Linked DNA regions of Ancylobacter polymorphus. The protein of the gene in region 2 interacts with the protein of the main gene of each other region in a pairwise test. Links are inferred from orthologs where the notes say so. Each region holds a gene or a part of one and is shown on either strand. Other genes may lie near its edges.

What was found.
Region 1: the proteins of pheT (region 2) and secD interact in binary tests that used the Escherichia coli proteins (3 or more experiments, as listed by UniProt). The link is inferred for Ancylobacter polymorphus from one-to-one orthologs.
Region 3: the proteins of pheT (region 2) and K9D25_RS14335 interact in binary tests that used the Escherichia coli proteins (3 or more experiments, as listed by UniProt). The link is inferred for Ancylobacter polymorphus from one-to-one orthologs.

Annotation. Positions count from the first base shown.
Region 1 is NZ_CP083239.1:3,133,411-3,139,331, reverse strand. The notes cover bases 1,142-4,023. They hold secD (protein translocase subunit SecD), read right to left. Parts: upstream 3,441-4,023; coding sequence 1,842-3,440; downstream 1,142-1,841. Other genes in these bases: yajC (preprotein translocase subunit YajC), read right to left, coding at 3,490-3,831; secF (protein translocase subunit SecF), read right to left, coding at 1,142-1,826. In the rest of the region: K9D25_RS14815 (phytoene/squalene synthase family protein), read right to left, coding at 1-412; K9D25_RS14810 (Mth938-like domain-containing protein), read right to left, coding at 452-829; more of secF, read right to left, coding at 861-1,141; K9D25_RS14790 (ATP-binding protein), read left to right, coding at 4,029-4,925; K9D25_RS24950 (M23 family metallopeptidase), read right to left, coding at 5,019-5,921. UniProt on the Escherichia coli protein: Part of the Sec protein translocase complex. Interacts with the SecYEG preprotein conducting channel. SecDF uses the proton motive force (PMF) to complete protein translocation after the ATP-dependent function of SecA.
Region 2 is NZ_CP083239.1:343,501-349,607, forward strand. Bases 3,010-6,077 are described here. They hold pheT (phenylalanine--tRNA ligase subunit beta), read right to left. Parts: upstream 5,713-6,077; coding sequence 3,307-5,712; downstream 3,010-3,306. Other genes in these bases: K9D25_RS01555 (flavin monoamine oxidase family protein), read left to right, coding at 3,010-3,287; pheS (phenylalanine--tRNA ligase subunit alpha), read right to left, coding at 5,834-6,077. Also shown: K9D25_RS01540 (DUF2244 domain-containing protein), read right to left, coding at 1-78; nth (endonuclease III), read left to right, coding at 77-970; K9D25_RS01550 (sulfate transporter family protein), read right to left, coding at 974-1,636; more of K9D25_RS01555, read left to right, coding at 1,908-3,009; more of pheS, read right to left, coding at 6,078-6,107.
Region 3 is NZ_CP083239.1:3,039,531-3,045,568, reverse strand. What follows is about bases 1,944-4,942. They hold K9D25_RS14335 (FUSC family protein), read right to left. Parts: upstream 4,375-4,942; coding sequence 2,512-4,374; downstream 1,944-2,511. Other genes in these bases: mdtN (multidrug transporter subunit MdtN), read right to left, coding at 4,358-4,942; K9D25_RS14340 (TolC family protein), read right to left, coding at 1,944-2,286. Outside these bases: K9D25_RS14345 (glutamate decarboxylase), read right to left, coding at 1-786; more of K9D25_RS14340, read right to left, coding at 970-1,943; more of mdtN, read right to left, coding at 4,943-5,407; K9D25_RS14325 (YtcA family lipoprotein), read right to left, coding at 5,411-5,656; K9D25_RS14320 (linear amide C-N hydrolase), read left to right, coding at 5,994-6,038. UniProt on the Escherichia coli protein: Could be involved in resistance to puromycin, acriflavine and tetraphenylarsonium chloride.

The DNA.
Region 1 (5,921 bases), 2.8 Mb from region 2 along the record:
TCAGCGCCGAAGAAGTCTCCCCGGCATAGCCTTCGAGATCGTTCACCGTCGGCATGGCGTCGTCATAGAGATCGAACTGCCGCGCCTCCAGCAGCGCCTCGAAGCTGGCGCGCGGCAGGCGGTGGGTGTCGATGGCTTCCAGCAGCGCCGCCGCCACCGGATTGGCGCGGACATCGCCCTGCCCGTTCCCCGCCAGCGCCTCGCGCCACCATTGCAGCCGCACCTCGCCGGCGAGCGGGTTGGTGATCGCCTCGCGCACCCGCGCCACTTCGGCGTTGAAGGCATGTAGCGCGAACAGCGCACCGCGCCGCTCGGCCGGGGCGAACAGGTCGGCGACGTAGCGGTCGCGGTCGAGGTCGCGCACCAGCGCCGCGCAATACTCCGTCGGCGTGGTCAGGCTCGGACGGCTCATGTGATGGGTCCGGAAGGGTTGGCGTGAGGCGGCCGCGCCTCAGGGCAGCGCGAGCAGCGCGGCGGCGACCGGGCGGCCTTCCGCCAGAAGCACATTATAGGTCGAGGCGGCCGACCGTGTAGGGAGGGTATCGACCGAGAGCCCGGCATCTCGCAGCCGCCAGCGCAGCGCCTCGGGCAGCGGCCAGGGGTCGACGCCGGTGCCGATCAGCAGCAATTGGAAGCTGCCCGCCTCGGCGAAGACCCGCGCGAGGGCGGCTTCATCAATCTCGCGCGGCTCCAGCGGTGACCAGGCATGGATGCCGGAGGGCAGCGCGAGGATGGAGCCGGCCGAGGCCATGCCCGCGAAGTGGAACGCGCCGCGCGCATAGCCGTCGATCGGCACCTGATACGGGAGATGGGCGTCGGGCGTCGCCATCAGCCGGCCTTCCGCATGGGGACGCCCGCGCTCACGGCGCGAGGCGTTCCGCCTTGGTGTTGGCGCTCTTGGCTTCCTTCTCCGCCTTTTCCGCCATCGCCCGCGTGGAAACCCCGAGATAGATGAGCAGCGGCGAGGCGATGAAGATGGAGGTGTAGGTGCCGACCAGCACCACGCCGAACATCATCGTGACCGAGAAGGAATGGATCGCCCGCCCGCCAAACAGCACCAGCGCCAGCAGCGCCAGCGTCACCGTGACATGGGTGATGACCGAGCGCGACAGGGTGGAGTTGATCGAGGCGTTCAGCAGTTCCTCGGTCGGCATCTTCTTGTAGCGCCGCAGCATTTCGCGGATGCGGTCATAGATGACGATCGTGTCGTTCAGCGAGTAGCCGAGAATGGTCAGCAGCGCAGCCACACTGGTCAGGTCGAAGTCGATCTGGAAGATCGCCATGAACCCGATGGTGAGCACGATGTCGTGGAAGTTGGCGATCGAGGCGCCGAGGGCGAACTGCCACTCGAAGCGGAACCACAGGTAAACCAGGATGCAGAACACCGCCATCATCAGTCCGACGATGCCGTAGCTCAGCAATTCCTGCGAGACGCGCGGGCCGACCACCTCGACGCGGCGATACTCGACGCCGTCGCCGAGCGCCGCGCGCACCTTGCCGACCACGGCCTGCTGCGCCTGCTCGCCGCCCGGCTGCTGGGCGACGCGGATCAGCACCTCGCCGTCATTGCCGATCTCCTGGATCTGCACTTCACCAAGGTCGAGCGACTCGAGGCGGGAGCGGACATCGGAGATGTTCAGCGTGTTGTTGGCGTAGCGCACCTCAAGCAGCGTGCCGCCCTTGAAGTCGATGCCGAAATTGAGGCCGAGCGTGAAGAACGCCACCAGCGCCACGATCGACAGCAGGGCCGAGATCGGGAAGCTGATCCGCCGGAAGCGGATGAAGTCGAAATTCGTGTCGTCCGGAACGATGCGGAGCAGACGCATGGAAGCTCGCCTTTCTCAGATCGGCACGCGCTGGGGGCGCTGCCAGCGCACCCACAGCGCCACCATAAGGCGGGTCAGCGTGAAGGCGGTGAACACGGTGGTGATGATGCCGATGCCGAAGGTGATGGCGAAGCCGCGCACCGGGCCGGAACCGACATAGAACAGCACCGCCGCCGCGATGAAGGTGGTGATGTTCGAGTCGAGGATCGTCGCCAGCGCGCGCGAGAAGCCGGCGTCGATGGCGGAGATCGCCGAGCGTCCCGCCCTCGCCTCCTCGCGGATGCGCTCATAGATCAGCACGTTGGAGTCGACCGCGATGCCGACGGTGAGCACCACGCCGGCAATGCCGGGCAGGGTCAGCGTCGCCCCCAGCATGGCCAGCACGCCGAAGATCATGCCGACATTGATCGCGACCGCGATGTTGGCGATGACGCCGAACAGGCCATAGGTCGCGACCATGAACAGCGCCACCAGGGTCGCGCCGACAATGGAGGCGATGAGGCCAGCCCGGATCGAATCCGCGCCGAGGCCGGGGCCGACGGTGCGCTCTTCCACCACCTGCAGCGGCACCGGCAGCGCGCCGGCCCGCAGCAGGATGGCGAGATCGTTCGCCTGCTGCACGGTGAAATTGCCGCTGATCTGACCCGAGCCCCCCATGATCGGCTCGCGGATGACCGGCGCGGAGATCACGTGGTTGTCGAGAATGATGGCGAAGGGCCGGCCGACATTGGCCTGCGTCGCCTCGGCAAAGCGGCGGGCGCCGTTGGTGTTGAAGCGGAAGGTCACCACCGGCTCGCGCGTCGTCGGGTCGAAGCTCGGCTGCGCGTCGGTGAGGTCCTCGCCGGCGACGAGGACGCGCTGCTCGATCAGATAGGGAACCGGGGGATTGTCCTGGGAATAGAGCACGTCGGTGCCCGCCGGCGGGCGCCCCTGCAGCGCCTGCTGCGCGCTCATCGTGTTGTCGACGAGGCGGAAGCTCAGCTGCGCCGTCTGGCCCAGCAGCGCCTTGAGGCGCGACGGGTCCTGCAGGCCGGGCACCTGCACCTGGATGCGGTCGGCACCCTGGCGCTGGATCGACGGCTCGGTGGTGCCGAGCTGGTCGATACGCTTGCGGATGATCTCGATGGACTGCGACACCGCCTGGATGGTGCGCGACTGGATGCCGGCCGACGTGGGCGAGAGCGAGATGGTGTTGCCATCGCGCGAGACATCGGTGTCGAGCTGGCCACTGGTCGACATCGCGCCGCCCAGCGGCTGGGCAAGGGCCCGCAGCTGGGTCAGCGCCGCGTCGACATCCTGCCCGTCGCGGATGCGGACCTGCACCGCGTCGCCCTGAATGGCGAGGCCGGTATAGCCGATCTTGGCATCGCGAAGCACGCGACGCGCGTCATCGCGCAGATGCTCAAGGCGGATCTTGCGCACGGACTGGGCGTCGACCTGCAGGACAATGTAGGACCCACCCTGAAGGTCGAGGCCCAGCACGATCTTGCGCTGGAGGACGTGCGGCAGGCTGTCATAGGCGGATGGCGACAACAGGCTCGGCACGGCCATCAGGCAGATGATGGCCGAGACCGCCAGGATCGCGAACGCCTTCCATTTCGAGAAGTAAAGCATGGGGTTCCTTCCGGCCGCGCGAACGGCTACGGCCGCAAGAGGTCAGCGCTCAGGACTCGGTGTCTTCCTTGGCCGGCTCGCCCTTGGCGCGAACCTCGGAGATCATGCCACGCAGCTGGCGGATCTTCACGCCTTCGGAAAGCTGCAGCTCGATCTCGCTGTCGTCGATCACCCGGGCCACCTTGCCGATGAGACCGCCCGAAGTGACGACCGTGTCGCCGCGACGGATGCTCTTCACCATTTCCTGATGCGCCTTCACCTTCTTCTGCTGCGGACGCAGAATCAGGAAGTACATGATCACGAAAATCAGCACGAAGGGCAGCAGCGACATCAGCATGTCGGTACCGCCGGCGGCGGGGGCGGCCTGCGCATAGGCGGGCGTAATCAACATGTCGGTTCCTTGTCCGTCGATCGAAGGCGGGCGAAAGGCCCGGCGAAGCGGCGCGGACTATACTGAGGCGCCCGGCGATTGCAAACGCCCTCACCGCACTGTGCGCGGCATCGGGTGGGCAAAGCGTACCCGGCGTTACGGTTCTTCTTGTCGCCCGCCTCCGCACGGACTATTCCCCCACGCGGAGGAGCCTCACCATGACGCACACACCCGCTGATCTCGGCGCCGTTCTCACCCGCATCGCCGAGGCGCTCGAACGCATCGCCCCGGCCCGGCCGGCGACGGCGGATTTCACCGCGGCCGACGCCTTCATCTGGCACGCCGATGAACGCCGGCTTGAGGCCGTGCCGCGTGTCAGCCGGGTCGAGATGGACCTGCTCAAGGGCATCGAGCGCACCCGCGACCTGCTGCTCGACAACACGCTGCGCTTCGCCCGGGACCTGCCGGCCAACAATGCGCTGCTGTGGGGCGCGCGCGGCATGGGCAAGAGTTCGCTGGTGAAGGCCGCCCACGCCTCTGTGAATGCCGAGATGGCCCGCGAGGGCAAGCCGCCGCTCAAGCTGGTGGAAATTCACCGCGAGGATATCGAGACCCTGCCCGCGCTGATGAGCCTGGTGCGGCCGGCGCCGTTCCGATTCGTCATCTTCTGCGATGACCTGTCCTTCGACGCCGACGACACCTCCTACAAGTCCCTGAAGGCGGTGCTGGAAGGCGGCATCGAAGGGCGGCCGGAGAATGTGATCTTCTACGCCACCTCAAACCGCCGCCACATACTGGCGCGCGAGATGGTGGAGAATGAGCGTTCGACCGCGATCAATCCGGGCGAGGCGGTGGAGGAAAAGGTTTCGCTCTCCGACCGTTTCGGCCTTTGGCTCGGCTTCCACAAATGCAGCCAGGACGATTATCTCGCGATGATCGACAGCTATGTCGCGCATTTCGCGATTCCCATCGCGCCCGAGGTTCTGCGGCAGGAGGCGCTGGAATGGTCCACCACGCGCGGGGCGCGTTCGGGGCGGACGGCGTGGCAATATGTGCAGGATGTCGCGGGGCGGCTGGGCGTGGCCCTGACAGAACCGCCGGCCGCCCCGCGCTGACCGGCGCCAAGGTCCAAACGTCGCGCCGGAAACGAATGGCGGAGCGCTGCGGCTCCGCCATTGATGTTTTTATGGACGAGAAAGGGCGGCGGCTCAGAGGCCGGCGAGGTACTGAGACGGGTCGACCGGCTGCGAGCCCTTGCGGATTTCGAAATGCAGCTGCGGCGAGGAGACGTTGCCGGTCTGGCCGGCCTTGGCGATCACCTGGCCGCGCTTGACCGTGTCGCCCTTCTTCACCTCAAGCGCGCTGTTATTGGCATAGGCGGTCACCCAGCCATCGGCGTGCTTGATGAGGACGAGATTGCCATAGCCCTTAAGCTCGCTGCCGGCATAGGCGACGACGCCATCCTCGGCGGCCTTCACCGCCGTGCCTTCCGGCACCGAGATGTTTATGCCCTCATTCTGCTGGCCGCCCGGCTTCGGCCCGAAGCCGGAGATGACGCGCCCGCGCACCGGCCAGCGGAACTGCGGGCCCGCAGCGGCGGTGCGGATTTCGTCCGGAGTCTCGGAAGGCTTGACGGCGGCGATGGTCTGCGGCTTCGGCGCCGCAGCCTGGGCGACCGGCGCGGGAGTGGCGGCCGGGGTCGCCGGCGCGGTGGCGACGACGGGGGTCGGCTTCGGCGCCGCCGGCGTGGCGGCGGGCTTCGGCGCGGCGGCGATCACCGCCCCGCCGGACGCGCCCGGAATGGTCAGCTTCTGGCCTATGCGCACCATGGTGTTGAAGTCGATGCCATTGGCATTGGCGAGTTCGGTGCGCGTCAGCCCATAATTGCGGGCGATGGAGCTCAGCGTCTCGCCCGGAGCCACCACATGCGAACCGCCGGACGCCGCGACCTGCGGCGTGCGAACGGGGGCGGGCGTGGCGGCGGCGAGGGGCTGCGGCTGGCTGCCATAAAGCGGCTGCGTGCCGCCATAGCCCGGCTGCGCGGGAACGGGCGAGGAGAGATGCGTCGGAGCCGCAGCAACCTGGGTGGGAGCCGGCTGGACGGGCGCGCC
Region 2 (6,107 bases):
CTGGTAGCGCACGGAAAACAGCTCCGGCTCGTCCAAGCCGGCGCCCTCTTTCGGAAAGGCGGTATTGGCAGCGCTCATGGGCCCGCATTATAGGTCGAAAATGGCGGATGAGGACAAGGATTCGGTGCGACCCAGCGCGCGCCCGCGCAAGCAGGCGCCGGCGAAGCCCAGCCCTGCCGCGCCCGCCCCGGCGCGCGGCGCCAAGGCCTCACGCCTCACCGCTAAAACCAAGGCCGCTCTGGCCGCGCTGGAACAGCAGTCCGCCACCCGCCCCGCCCGCCGGCGGGCCGTGGCCAATGCGGCGGCCGCCGCCATCGGTGGCGCCTTCCGGCCGTGGAGCGACGCGGAGATCGTCACCGCCTTCACCCGCTTCGAGGCCGCCAACCCGCATCCCGAAGGCGAATTGGAGCATCACGACCCCTTCACTTTGCTGGTGGCGGTGGTGCTCTCGGCCCAGGCCACCGATGCCGGCGTCAACAAGGCGACACGCGGCCTGTTCAAGGCCGCCCCCACCCCGGCGGCGATGGTGGCGCTGGGCGAGGAGGGGGTAGCGCAGCACATCCGCACGCTCGGCCTTTATCGCGGCAAGGCGAAGAATGTGGTCGAACTCTCCCGCCGCCTCCTCGCTGAGCATGGCGGGCAGGTGCCGGCCGATCGGGAGGTGCTGGAAACCCTGCCCGGCGTCGGCCGCAAGACGGCCAATGTGGTGCTCAACATCGCCTTTGGCCTGCCAACCATCGCCGTCGACACGCATCTGTTCCGCATCGCCAACCGCACCGGGCTGGCGCCGGGCAAGACGCCGCTGGAGGTGGAGCTGGGGCTGGAGCGCATCATTCCCAACCGCTTCAAGCTGCACGCCCATCACTGGCTGATCCTGCACGGGCGCTATGTCTGCAAGGCGCTGAAGCCGGACTGCCCGCGTTGCCTGATCGCCGACCTGTGCCGCTGGCCGGAAAAGACGCCGGCCTGAGCTTTACCCGGCCCGCGACAGCCGCCTGTGCAGCCGCACCATGAAGATGGTGGCGAACACAGGGGTGATGAGGTTGAGGATCGGCACCGACACCACGGCGGCGATCACCAGCCCGCCGAGGAAGATGGCCCCCGCGTGGTGGCGGCGCAGCAGCGCCACCTCGTCCTCGCTGCGGTAGCGCATGGCCGCGAGCTGGAAATATTCCCGGCCGAGCAGATAGCCATTGGCGACATAGAACACGACGAGGTTCACCCCCGGCACGAGCAGGAGCAGCAGCGCCACCAGGTTCACCGCCAGCATGACGCCGAAGAATTTCACGGTGAGCCAGAGCGAACGGGCAATCGGCAGCGCCTGCCCCTCCGGCTCCAGCGGGAAATCGCTGCGCTCCACCTGCGCGGCGACATCGTCGAGAAACAGGCCGGCGACGAGCGAAGTCACCGGCGGCACCAGGAAAATCGCGCCGATGAAGATGCCGAAGGCGGCGAGAATATCGATGGTGATCTCCGCCCAGCGCAGGTCCAGCGCGACGAAATAGGTCAGCGCGTAATGCGCCCCGACGCCGAGCGCGATCAAGAGCCCGATGGCGAGGCCGACCGAGCGCAGCAGCACGCGGCGATACTCCGGCGAAAAGGTCTGGGCGAAGGCCGTGATCGCGTCCCGCAGCATCGAGTTCCCCCTCTGGCAACCGCCCCTAGGTAGGGCGCCCGGCCCCGCCGCTCAAGCCGCGCCGGTCCGATCGCCAGCGGCGCGGGCACGTTCGGGCTTGATTCGCGCCACGCGCCTGCGAGTCCCGATTCGTTCTCCACGAACAAAACATGATTCAGCGCAAGCCTTTAGCCGGCGTCTCCCCTCCTCGCGGTAGCCATGGCGGCTGGCGCCTTCGCCCGCCCGGCCGGGCATGCTAGCCTGCCCGCCTCATTGCATGAGTACCCGCCTTATGATCCGAACGCGCCTCCCCGGCACGCTGAACCGCCGCCACTTCCTCGCTGCCGCCTCGGCCGCGCTGCTGCCGACTTCGGCCCTCGCCCAGGCCGGGGCCAGCGATGTCGATGTCGTCATCATCGGCGGCGGCGCGGCCGGCATCGCCGCCGCCCGCCGGGTCGCCGAAGCCAAGCGCTCCTATGTGCTGCTGGAGGCCGGGCCGCGTCTGGGCGGGCGGGCCCGCACGGAGAGCGCCTTCGGGCTCAAGGTCGATCTCGGCGCCGGCTGTTTCGCCGGCGGCGACGGCACGCTGGGTGCCGCCGCGCTGGCGGCCGGGCAGACGCTCGTTCCCCTCCCCTCGGGACGGCGCCTGTTCGCGGAAGGGCGCGAGGTGCGCGAAAGCGCCTATGACGCCTTCACCGCCACATTGGGCGCGTCGCGGCGGGACATGCTCGCGGCCATCGAGGGCGGCAAGGATATGGCGGCGGCGCAAGCCCTCGCAAACGCCCCGCCGCCGGCCAAGGGCACACCCGGCTCCGGCGGACCGTGGGCCGCCACGGTGGCGCAGTTTCTTGGCCCCCTGAGCTGCGGGCGCACTCTCGCCGCCCTCTCCGCGCTCGATCTCGCCCGCCGGGACGCCCGGCCGGACGACACGACGAGCCCTTTCGGTGTCGGCGCGTTGATGGAAGCGCTCGGCGCCTGGGTGAATGTGCAGAGGGACGCGCCGGTCACGCTCATCACCAATGGCGGGCGCTTCCACAGCGTGAGCGTGCGCGGGCAGCGCATGCCGATCCGCGCCCGCGCCATCGTGCTCGCCGTGCCGGCCCCCGTGCTGGCCGCGGGCGCGATCCGCTTCAACCCGGTGCTGCCGACACGGCTGGTGACGGCACTACGGGCGATTCCCGCCGGTTATCTCGAACAGGTGGCGTTCCGCCTTGCCGGCAATCCGCTCGGCCTGCAGCCGAACGAAACCGTGCTGGCCAAGGCCAACGCCACCGTGCCGGCGCTGCTGCGCGGCCGCATCAATGGCGGCGAGCTGCATGTGCTCACTTTCGGCGACGCGCCGGCCCGCGCCATTGCCGAGAAGGGGGCGGAGGCCGCCCTGCCGCTGGCGCAGGGCTGGCTCCGCACCAACTTCCCCGGCGCGGAGACGGCGGTTTCCGAGGTGGTGGCCTCGCGCTGGGGGCAAGACCCGCTGATCCGCGGCGCGCTGAGCCCGGCCTTGCCCGGCCAGGGGGCGCAGCGCCGGGTCTTCACCGACACGGTGCAGAACCGCATTTTCCTTGCCGGCGACTATGTGCCGGAAACCGGCTGGGGCACGCTGGCCGGCGCCTGGGTCTCCGGCGAGGAAGCCGCCGGCCGGGCGCTACGCCTGTTCGGCGACGGCCCGGCCTGAGCCTCGCGGTCGACGGAGGTCAGCCCCGAAGCGTGGCGCCCGTCTTTTTCGCCACTTCGGCGACGATCTTCGCCGCGACCGCATCGATCTCGGCATCGGTCAGCGTCTTCTCGCGCGGCTGCAGCGTGACGGAAAGCGCCACCGACTTCTTGTCCGCGTCGATGCCCGGCCCCTCATAGAGGTCGAACACGTTCACGCCGGTGATCAGCTTGCGGTCGACGCCGGCCGCCGCCTTCACCATGTCGCCGGCGGCGACGCCCCGCGCCACCACGAAGGCGAAGTCGCGCTCCACCGGCTGGAAGGGGATCAGCTCCAGCAGCGGCTTCACCCGCGTCGCCTTGGCCTTGGGCTCGGGGATGCGTTCGAGCAGCACCTCGAAGCCGACCAGCGGCCCCGCCGCATCCAGCGCCTCCAGCACCGACGGGTGCAGTTCGCCGAAATGGCCGATCACATTCGGTCCGAGCCGGAAGCTGCCGGAACGGCCGGGATGGAACCAGGCGGGCGCGTCGGTCGAGATTTGTAGATTCGCCACCGGCGCGCCGCAGGCGGCGAGCAGCGCCAGCGCGTCCGCCTTGGCGTCGAACGCATCGACGCCCGCCGCCTTGCCGGACCAATGCCGCCCGGCGCCGGTCGGCTTCGCCGTTGCGCGGCGGATGCCGGTCGCCGCGATGAACTGGTCCTGCGGGCGGTCGCCCTTGAACACCTGCCCGACCTCGAACAGCGCGACATCGCCGAAGCCGCGATCGGCATTGGCCTGCGCGGAACGCACCAGCCCTGGCAGCAGGCTGGGGCGCATATCCGAGAGGTCGGCGGCGATCGGGTTGGCGAGCGCGAGCGCCGGCTGCCCGCCGCCAAACAGCTCCGCCTGCGGCTTCGGCACGAAGGACCAGGTGACGGCCTCCACCAGCCCGCGCGCGGCAAGCGCGCGCTTGGCCTTGCGGGTGCGAAGCTGCAGCGTGGTCAGCACCGGCTTGCGCGCGGTCTCGTCGCGCGGGAACGGCAGCGAGGGCACGCGGTCGAGACCGACGATGCGGATGACTTCCTCGACGAGATCGGCCTTGCCCTCGATGTCCCCGCGCCAGCTCGGCGGGGTGACGCGCACCGTGCCGGTGGTGCCCTCCACGGCGAAGCCGAGCGACGTGAGCGTGTCGGTCTGTTCGGTCTCACTGGCGACCAGACCGGTCAGTTTTTCGGTCAGCTCCAGCGGGAAGTCGATCACCCTTGTGGTGTCGGGAATCGCGCCCGCCAGCACGATGTCGGAAGCCTCGCCGCCGCACAGATCGAGGATCAGCCGGGTGGCCAGTTCCAGTCCAGGAAGGGTGAAGGCGGGGTCGATGCCGCGCTCGAAACGGAAGCGCGCATCGGAATTCAGCCCCAGCCTGCGGCCGGTCTGGGCGATGTTGATCGGCTCCCACAGCGCGGATTCGACAAGAGCGTCAACGGTTTCGGCGTCGCAGCCCGTCTCCTCGCCGCCCATCACGCCGGCGAGCGATTCCACGCCCTTGTCGTCGGCGATGACGCACATGGTGGCGTCGAGCGCATAGGTCTTGCCGTCGAGCGCGAGCAGGCTCTCACCCGCCTGCGCGCGGCGCACGACCAGATTGCCGTGCACCTTCTTCGCGTCGAACACATGCAGGGGCCGGTTCTGGTCGAAGGTCAGCAGGTTGGTGACATCGACCAAAGCGTTGATCGGCCTCAGCCCAATGGCCCGCAGCTTGGCCTGCAGCCACTCCGGCGACGGGCCGTTCTTGACGCCACGAATGAGGCGCAGCGCGAAGGCCGGGCACGGGGCGTCCTCCGTGATGGTGACGGACACCGGGCAGGGATAAGTGCCCTTCACCGGAGCGATCGCGTCTTCCACCAGCCGGCCGAGACCGGCGGCGGCAAGATCGCGGGCGATGCCGTGCACGCCGAGCGCATCGGCCCGGTTCGGCGTCACTGCGATTTCGATGACGGGATCGTCAAGGCCGATCCAATCGACATAAGTGGCGCCCACCGGCGCGTCATCGGGCAGGTCGATGATGCCGTCATGATCTTCCGACAGCTGAAGCTCGGCGGCCGAGCACAGCATGCCCCGGCTCTCCACGCCGCGAATCGAGCCGATGCCGAGCGTGATGTCCTTGCCGGGAATATAGGTGCCGGGCGGGGAGAACACGCTCTTCATACCGGTGCGGGCGTTCGGCGCGCCGCACACCACCTGCACCGGGTCGCCGGTCCCGGTGTCGACGAGGCACACCCGCAGCTTGTCCGCGTTCGGGTGCTGAACGGCGGAGAGCACATAGGCGATGGTGAAGCCCTTGAGCTTGGCCGCCTTGTCCTCGACGCCTTCCACTTCCAGCCCGATGCGGTTGAGCGCGCCGGTCACGTCGTCGAGCCCGTAGTCGCCGGAAAGATGCTCGCGCAGCCAGGAGAGGGTGAATTTCATCGGACAAGCCCTTTGTCAGGCGTCATCCCGGCCGGAGCGAAGCACAGAGCCGGGATCGTATTAGGACGATTAAGGCGAGGAAGGCGGTCCCGGATCGGCCAATCGCCATCCGGGAGACGGATCAGGCCGAAAGCCCGCCCGCCAGTGTCGGGAAGTCGAGCGGGCGGAAGCCATAATGGGCGAGCCAGCGGACATCGGCCTCGAAGAAGGCGCGCAGGTCCGGCATGCCGTATTTCAGCATGGCGATGCGGTCGATGCCCATGCCCCAGGCGAAGCCCTGATACTCGTCCGGGTCGAGCCCGCAATTGCGCAGCACATTCGGATGCACCATGCCGCAGCCGAGAATCTCCAGCCAGTCGGAGCCCTCGCCGAAGCGGATCTCGCCCGGGCGCGAA
Region 3 (6,038 bases), 2.7 Mb from region 2 along the record:
CCAGATCACCCAGCCCACGCCCAGCGGGGCGAGCCCAAATTTGTGGCCCGACGTGTTGATCGACTTCACCCGCGGCAGGCGGAAATCCCAGGGAAGTTCCGGTGCGCAGAAGGGCGCGAGGAAGCCGCCGGAGGCACCGTCGACATGGATGGGGATATCGAGGCCCGTCTCGGCCTGCAACCGGTCCAGCGCGTCGCTCACCGCCTTCACCGGCTCATACTGGCAGGTGAACGTCACGCCCAGCGTCGGCACCACGCCGATGGTGTTCTCATCGACCCGCGCAATCACCTCCTCCGGCGTCATGATCAGCCGGTCGCCTTCGAGCGGAATCTCGCGCAGTTCGACATCGAAATAGCGGGCGAATTTGTGCCAGCAAATCTGCACCGGCCCGCAGATCAGGTTGGGCCGGTCCGTGGGCTTGCCCTCCTTGGCGCGGCGCTTGCGCCATTGCCACTTGAGCGCGAGCCCGCCCAGCATCGCCGCTTCCGACGAGCCAACGGTGGAACAGCCAAGCGTGGTGAGGGGATCGGGCGCGTTCCAGAGGTCGGCCAGCATGCGCACGCAGCGCGCCTCGATTTCGGCCGTCTGCGGGTACTCGTCCTTGTCGATCATGTTCTTGTCGATCGACAATTCCATGAGATCGCGGATCTCGTCATCCACCCAGGTCTGACAGAAGGTGGCGAGGTTCTGGCGCGAATTGCCGTCCAGCATCAGTTCGTCGCGCACCGCCGCAAACACATGGCGCGGCTCCCTCTGGACGACCGGGAAACCGGATTTCGGCAGCATTCCCAGCAGGTCGGGCGAGGAATAGATATCGTCGAGGAGATCGTCGCGCAGAGCGGTGCTGGACTTTTCGGGCGTCAAGGCTGGCGTCCTTTTCGGGCTGGTGAAGCCGCTGGAGTAAGCGACATGGGGGCGCCGAAGGCAAGCGAGTGGCGCCGCCTTAGCCGACGCCTCCCTTTCGGTGCCTCAGCGGGCGTCGAGTGCGGCGGGCACCTCGCGCGAGGCCATCGCGCCGAGCACGAAGGCGAGATTGCCCGCAGCGACCAGTGAGGCCGCATGGGCGTCGGACTGCGCCAGCCGGGCGGTGAGCAGCCCGCTTTCGGCGGTGGTGGCGGCGGTGATATCGCCGACGCCGCTCTCATAGGCGCCGAGCGCCGCGTCATACGTTACCGCCGCAGCTTCGGCGAGCGCCGTTGCCGCACGGTAGGAGGCCAGCGCCGAGCGCAGCGTATCGGCGGCGATGACGATCTCGCGGGCGGCCGCGTCGCGGGTCGCCTCGAACGTCGCCTCGCTGGTGGAGGCCAATGCTTCCGCCTTCTTCAGCTGCGCTGCCCGTAGCCCGCCATCGTAGAGCGGCATCGTCACCCCCAGCAGCACGCCGGTGGTCGAGGCCTGCTGGCCGATGGTCGGCAGGCCGGTGGCGCTGAAGCTCGCCCCTCCACCCGCTGCGACCGCGCCGAGGAACACTTTGGGCATGAACTCCGCCTCCGCGGCACCGAGGGCGGAGCGGGTCGCCTTCATCGCGGAGAACGACGCCAGCACATCCGGTCGGCGGGCGAGCGCTGCCTTGATCATCTCTTCCGTCGGCGTCCCCACCGAGGCTGGCAGCGCCCGCCGGCCGGGTTCGCGGACGGTGATGCGGGTGAGCGGGGACACGCCCATCGCGCCCATCAGCAGTTGGTAGGCATCGCGCTCAGCGCCTTGCGCCTGCACGAGGCCGAACTGCGCCTGCGCCACCAGCTGCCGTCCTTGCGCCACCTCCACCGTCGTGCCGCGCCCCTGATCGTTCCGCGCCTGCGCCGCCGCCGAGATCTTGCGGGCATTGGCCGCATTCTGCTCGGCAATCCGTACGCGGCTGCGCGCCGCGCCATAGAGGAAATAGGCGCGCGTCACATCGTGGATGATCTTCTGATGCGTGCCGTTGAACAGGATATTAGCGGCGGTCGCGTTGTGGCGGGCGGCCTTATGCAACGCGTCGCGCTGGCCGAAATCGAATACAAGCCATTGCAGCGCCACCTGCGGCGACACGCCCTCAACCCGGCTCGACACCTGGTTCACGCTGCCCACCGTGACCGGCAGCGTCGACGACACGTCCTGCCAGCCGCCGATGACATTGGCCGAGATGAAGGGCAGATAGGTGGCTTCCACCATGCCCGTACTCAACGCCGCCTGCCGCGCCTGCTGCCAGGCGATGCGGGTCTGCGGATTCTGCATCTGGGCGATGTCGATAAGTTCGGGCAGCCCATAGGCGCGGCGCGGATCGATGCCCGGGGTAGGCTGCATCTGGGCGACGTCCGGCTCGGCCGGGACGCTGAACACCTTGGCCGACGCTTCCGCCGCACCGCTCGCGCCAGTGGAAGCAGCGGCGCCCTCCGGCGTCCAGGGCTGCGCGGGGTCCTGGGGCGCCGTTTTCAGAGCGCTCGTCGCGCAGCCCGCAAGAAAAAGGCCCGCTACAACAACGACTAAGGGCAGCAATGCGTGGTGGCGAAGACGATGCGCGGCCATGCCCTACCCCGCCGCCAGTGTGGCAATGCGTTCGGCCCGATGGGCGAGCGCGTCCGCGGGCTCGGCAGGCTTGGCGACGGGCTCCCCCTGCCCGGCCTCTTGCCGGCCGAGCCGTTCCGCCGCCTCGGCAAAGCGCTGCGCGGTGTCGGTCGGCACGTCAGGGGCGAAGATCAGCGCCGGCAGCACCGCGCCGGCCTCCTCCGCCAGCCGGTGAAGACGCCGTTCGGTGGTCGCGGACGGGCGCAGGCGTGCCGGCTCGAAGGGCAAAAGCGCCAGCACTTCCCGCGACTTGGCGAGTTCGGTCTCCACGGTCGCCGCCTCCGCCACCGCCTGGCGGCGGGCGACGGGATCGAGCGTCGCCAGCCGCGCCAGTGCGGCCAGCGCCCGGGCGAGCCTTTCGCGCACATCGACCACCGCGCTTTTCGGCCATATCTGCGTGAAGACGAGATAAACCACGAGATTGCCTAGCAAAATTCCGACGACGCGGTCGCGGGCGGCGTCCATGTCGGTGCTGGGACCGAAGCCGTTGAGGATGGTGAGAAGGAAGGCGAGGCCAATCTGCACGCCGCCATAGGAGATGCGCTCGCTGCCCGACGACACCCAGGCGGCGACCAGAACGCCGGCGAACACCAGCCCCATCAACCCGCCAACCGATTGAAGATGCGGGATAATATACAGGATCGACGCGAGCCCCAAAGCTGCGCCGACAAGGCAGCCGGCGATGCGGAGCGCCAGCTTGTGCACCGTCTCGCCGGTCGTGCCGAGGGCGGCGACGTAGCAGGTGACCATAGCGGTGTGGATGCCCTGCCAGTCGATCAGCGAATAGATGAGATAGCAGGCGATCGCCGCCGCGGTGGTCTTCAGCGCGTAGCGTTGATGGTCGCTATTGGTGAAGGCATCGGGTGCGAGAAAGGGCGGCTTTGAGGCAACCAACCCCTTGACATCCTTGTCTTTTCCGAGGTCGTCCAGTGCCTGTGCGATGGCGGCGCGCGGCCCCTCGCCCTCGCTGGCGGCGGCGTCCGGATCGGGCCGGCGACCGGCGCGGAGCGCCTCGGCTGCCGCGCGACAACGCTGCGCCAGCCCGCTCTCCACGGTGCCGGGCGGCAGCGCGGCCACCGCCAGCAACAGGCGATAAGTCGTTGCAGCGGAAGCAGAAAGTCGGTCGAGGGCGCGCGTCGGCGCGGTGTGGAACAGGCGCGCCAGCATGATTTGCTTGGCGTCGGCCTCCAGCCCCTCCGCCAGCGCCGCATTGAGCGCCCGCCGCCCCTGGCCGGCGAGAGCCTGCGCCGCCGCCTCAAGCCGTTCCACCAGCGTCTGGCGCAGCAGGCGATGCGGCGACGTGCCGAGCACCAAGGAGAAAAGCGCCAGCAATACCATGGGCATAACCGCCATCTGCCAGGCATAGAGCAGGCCGCGCGTGACGATTTCCCCGGCCGGCACCTGGTCGACCAGGGTCAGCACGAAGGCGATGACGAGGGCGATGATGGCGCCGATCTCGCCCAATTGGGACGCTGAGCTGAGGTAGAGAAAGGCGAAGGAGGTGGCGGCGATGACCACGATCCGCAGCAGCGGCAGCTCCGCCGTCCACTGGATGATCGGTGCGATGAGGAGGACGATGAGGCTTACGAGGACGATGAGACCGAGCGCCTGCCCGACATTTTCCGCCCCGTTGGGCTTGGTGAGGAAAATGATGAGGTAGCAGCTGATCGCCGCCTCGGGCACCTTGTACAGCATCGCCGTGCCGCAGACGAGCGCACAGAGCAGTGCGATCCGCCAGGTCATGGCGAAGCGGCCGGGCGTCGGCTGGAGGTCGGCCCAGACCTCGCGCAGCAGACCGCCGCCGGGCGCTTCAGCAGTCCGTGTCATGGTGCACGGTCGCGGTGGCGGAGGCGCCGATGCGCATGAGATCGGCGGCAGGGTCGAGCAGGCGGATGCGCACCGGGAAACGCTGCGCCACCCGCACCCAGTCGAGGCTCTTGGGCACGATCGGCATCTTGCGCGGCAGAGTGATCTGCTCGGTCGACTGCACGCCCCAGCCAATACCCTCCACCCGGCCGCGCATCTTCACCGCGCGGTTGGCGAGGGTGTAGACCGTGGCGCAATTGCCGACGCGTATGCCGGCCAGCTCGGTCTCGACAAAGGCGGCGGAGGCGTACCAGGCGCCGGTGTCGATCAGCACGAAGACCGACTGGCCCGGCAGCACATATTCGCCCACCGCCGTCTCCAGCCCCACCACCTTGCCATCGAACGGGGCGACGACCTTGGTGTCGGTCAGAGCGCGCTCGGCGATGGCCAGGGCCGCGCGCCGGGCTTCCACCAGCGCCACCGCCGCCGCCGTGTCGCTGACCAGCGCGAGGGCCGCCGCTTCCTGTTGCAGCGCCTGTTTCAGGCTCACCTCGGCGTCGCGCTTGGCAGTGGCGGCGTCGTCCACCTGCTGGGCGCTGACATAACCCTTGGGCCGCAGTGCCTCCAGCCGGGCGAGGGTCTGGGTGGCGAGGGCGAGATTCTGCCGCGCCCGCGTCACCTGTTCCTGCGCGATCACCGCATTGGCGCGCTCGGCGGTCACCGCGCGCTGCTTGTCAGCCAGCCCCGCCTCGGCGAGGGCGAGGTCGGCCCGCGCCTGCGCCACCTGCAATTCATAGGTGGCGGGGTCGAGCGCGAACAGAAGCTCGCCCTTGGCCACCGCCTGGTTCTCGCGCACCGCGATGGTGGCGATGCGGCCGGGCACGGAGGCGGCGATGGCGGTGACATCCGCCGTCAGCTCCGCGTCCTGCGACAGCGGGTTCATCTCGGCATCGCGCAGATAGTGCCAGCCGAGCAGAACCGCCCCGGCGAGGGCAAGAAGGCTCACCAGCACGCCGAGGCTGCGGCGGGGGGCGGGGTGCGTGTGCTCCTCCACCGTCTAGCGCCCGAAGCCGAGAAGCGAGACGGCAAAGCCGATGGCGGCGGCGATGCAGATATAGACCGGCAGGCGGATGGGCAGCGCGTCGTCGATGCCGGCGCGGATGAAGACCAGCCGCACCAGAACCGCGCCGAGAATGCCGATGAAGGCGCAGAGCAGCCAGGACGGGAAATAGGCGCCGAACAGCGGGATGGCCGGCGCGCCCGCCGAGAGGCAACCGGCGAGGGGCAGGCTAGCAAAGCTCACGGCCCCGGCGCGCAGCAGCGCACCAGCCTGGCGGCGGGGCAAAAACCGGCCCGCAGCAGCTGTGGCGGAACACCAAAAGGCCAACGTCGCTCTCCGGCAGAGCCCCCGAGTCGGAGACGTCGGGTAAAGGGGTAGCAAGCCCTTGCCGCTAGGGCAAATTTCGGTTGTCGCGACGCGGCGGGCGCCGCGCGGGCTTTCGCCACCGGCTGAATCATGCCACCAACCGGGGGGGCGGCTGAATACCCGCCGCGCCGCAACAGACCCGCCGCCCGTCGGCGGCGCGACAGGAGAGACGCGGCGGGGCGCCGCCCCTCGCCCGAACCGGAGGACGCACCTTATGTGCACATCGCTCGGCTATCGCGACGCGGACGGCAGGGCCTAT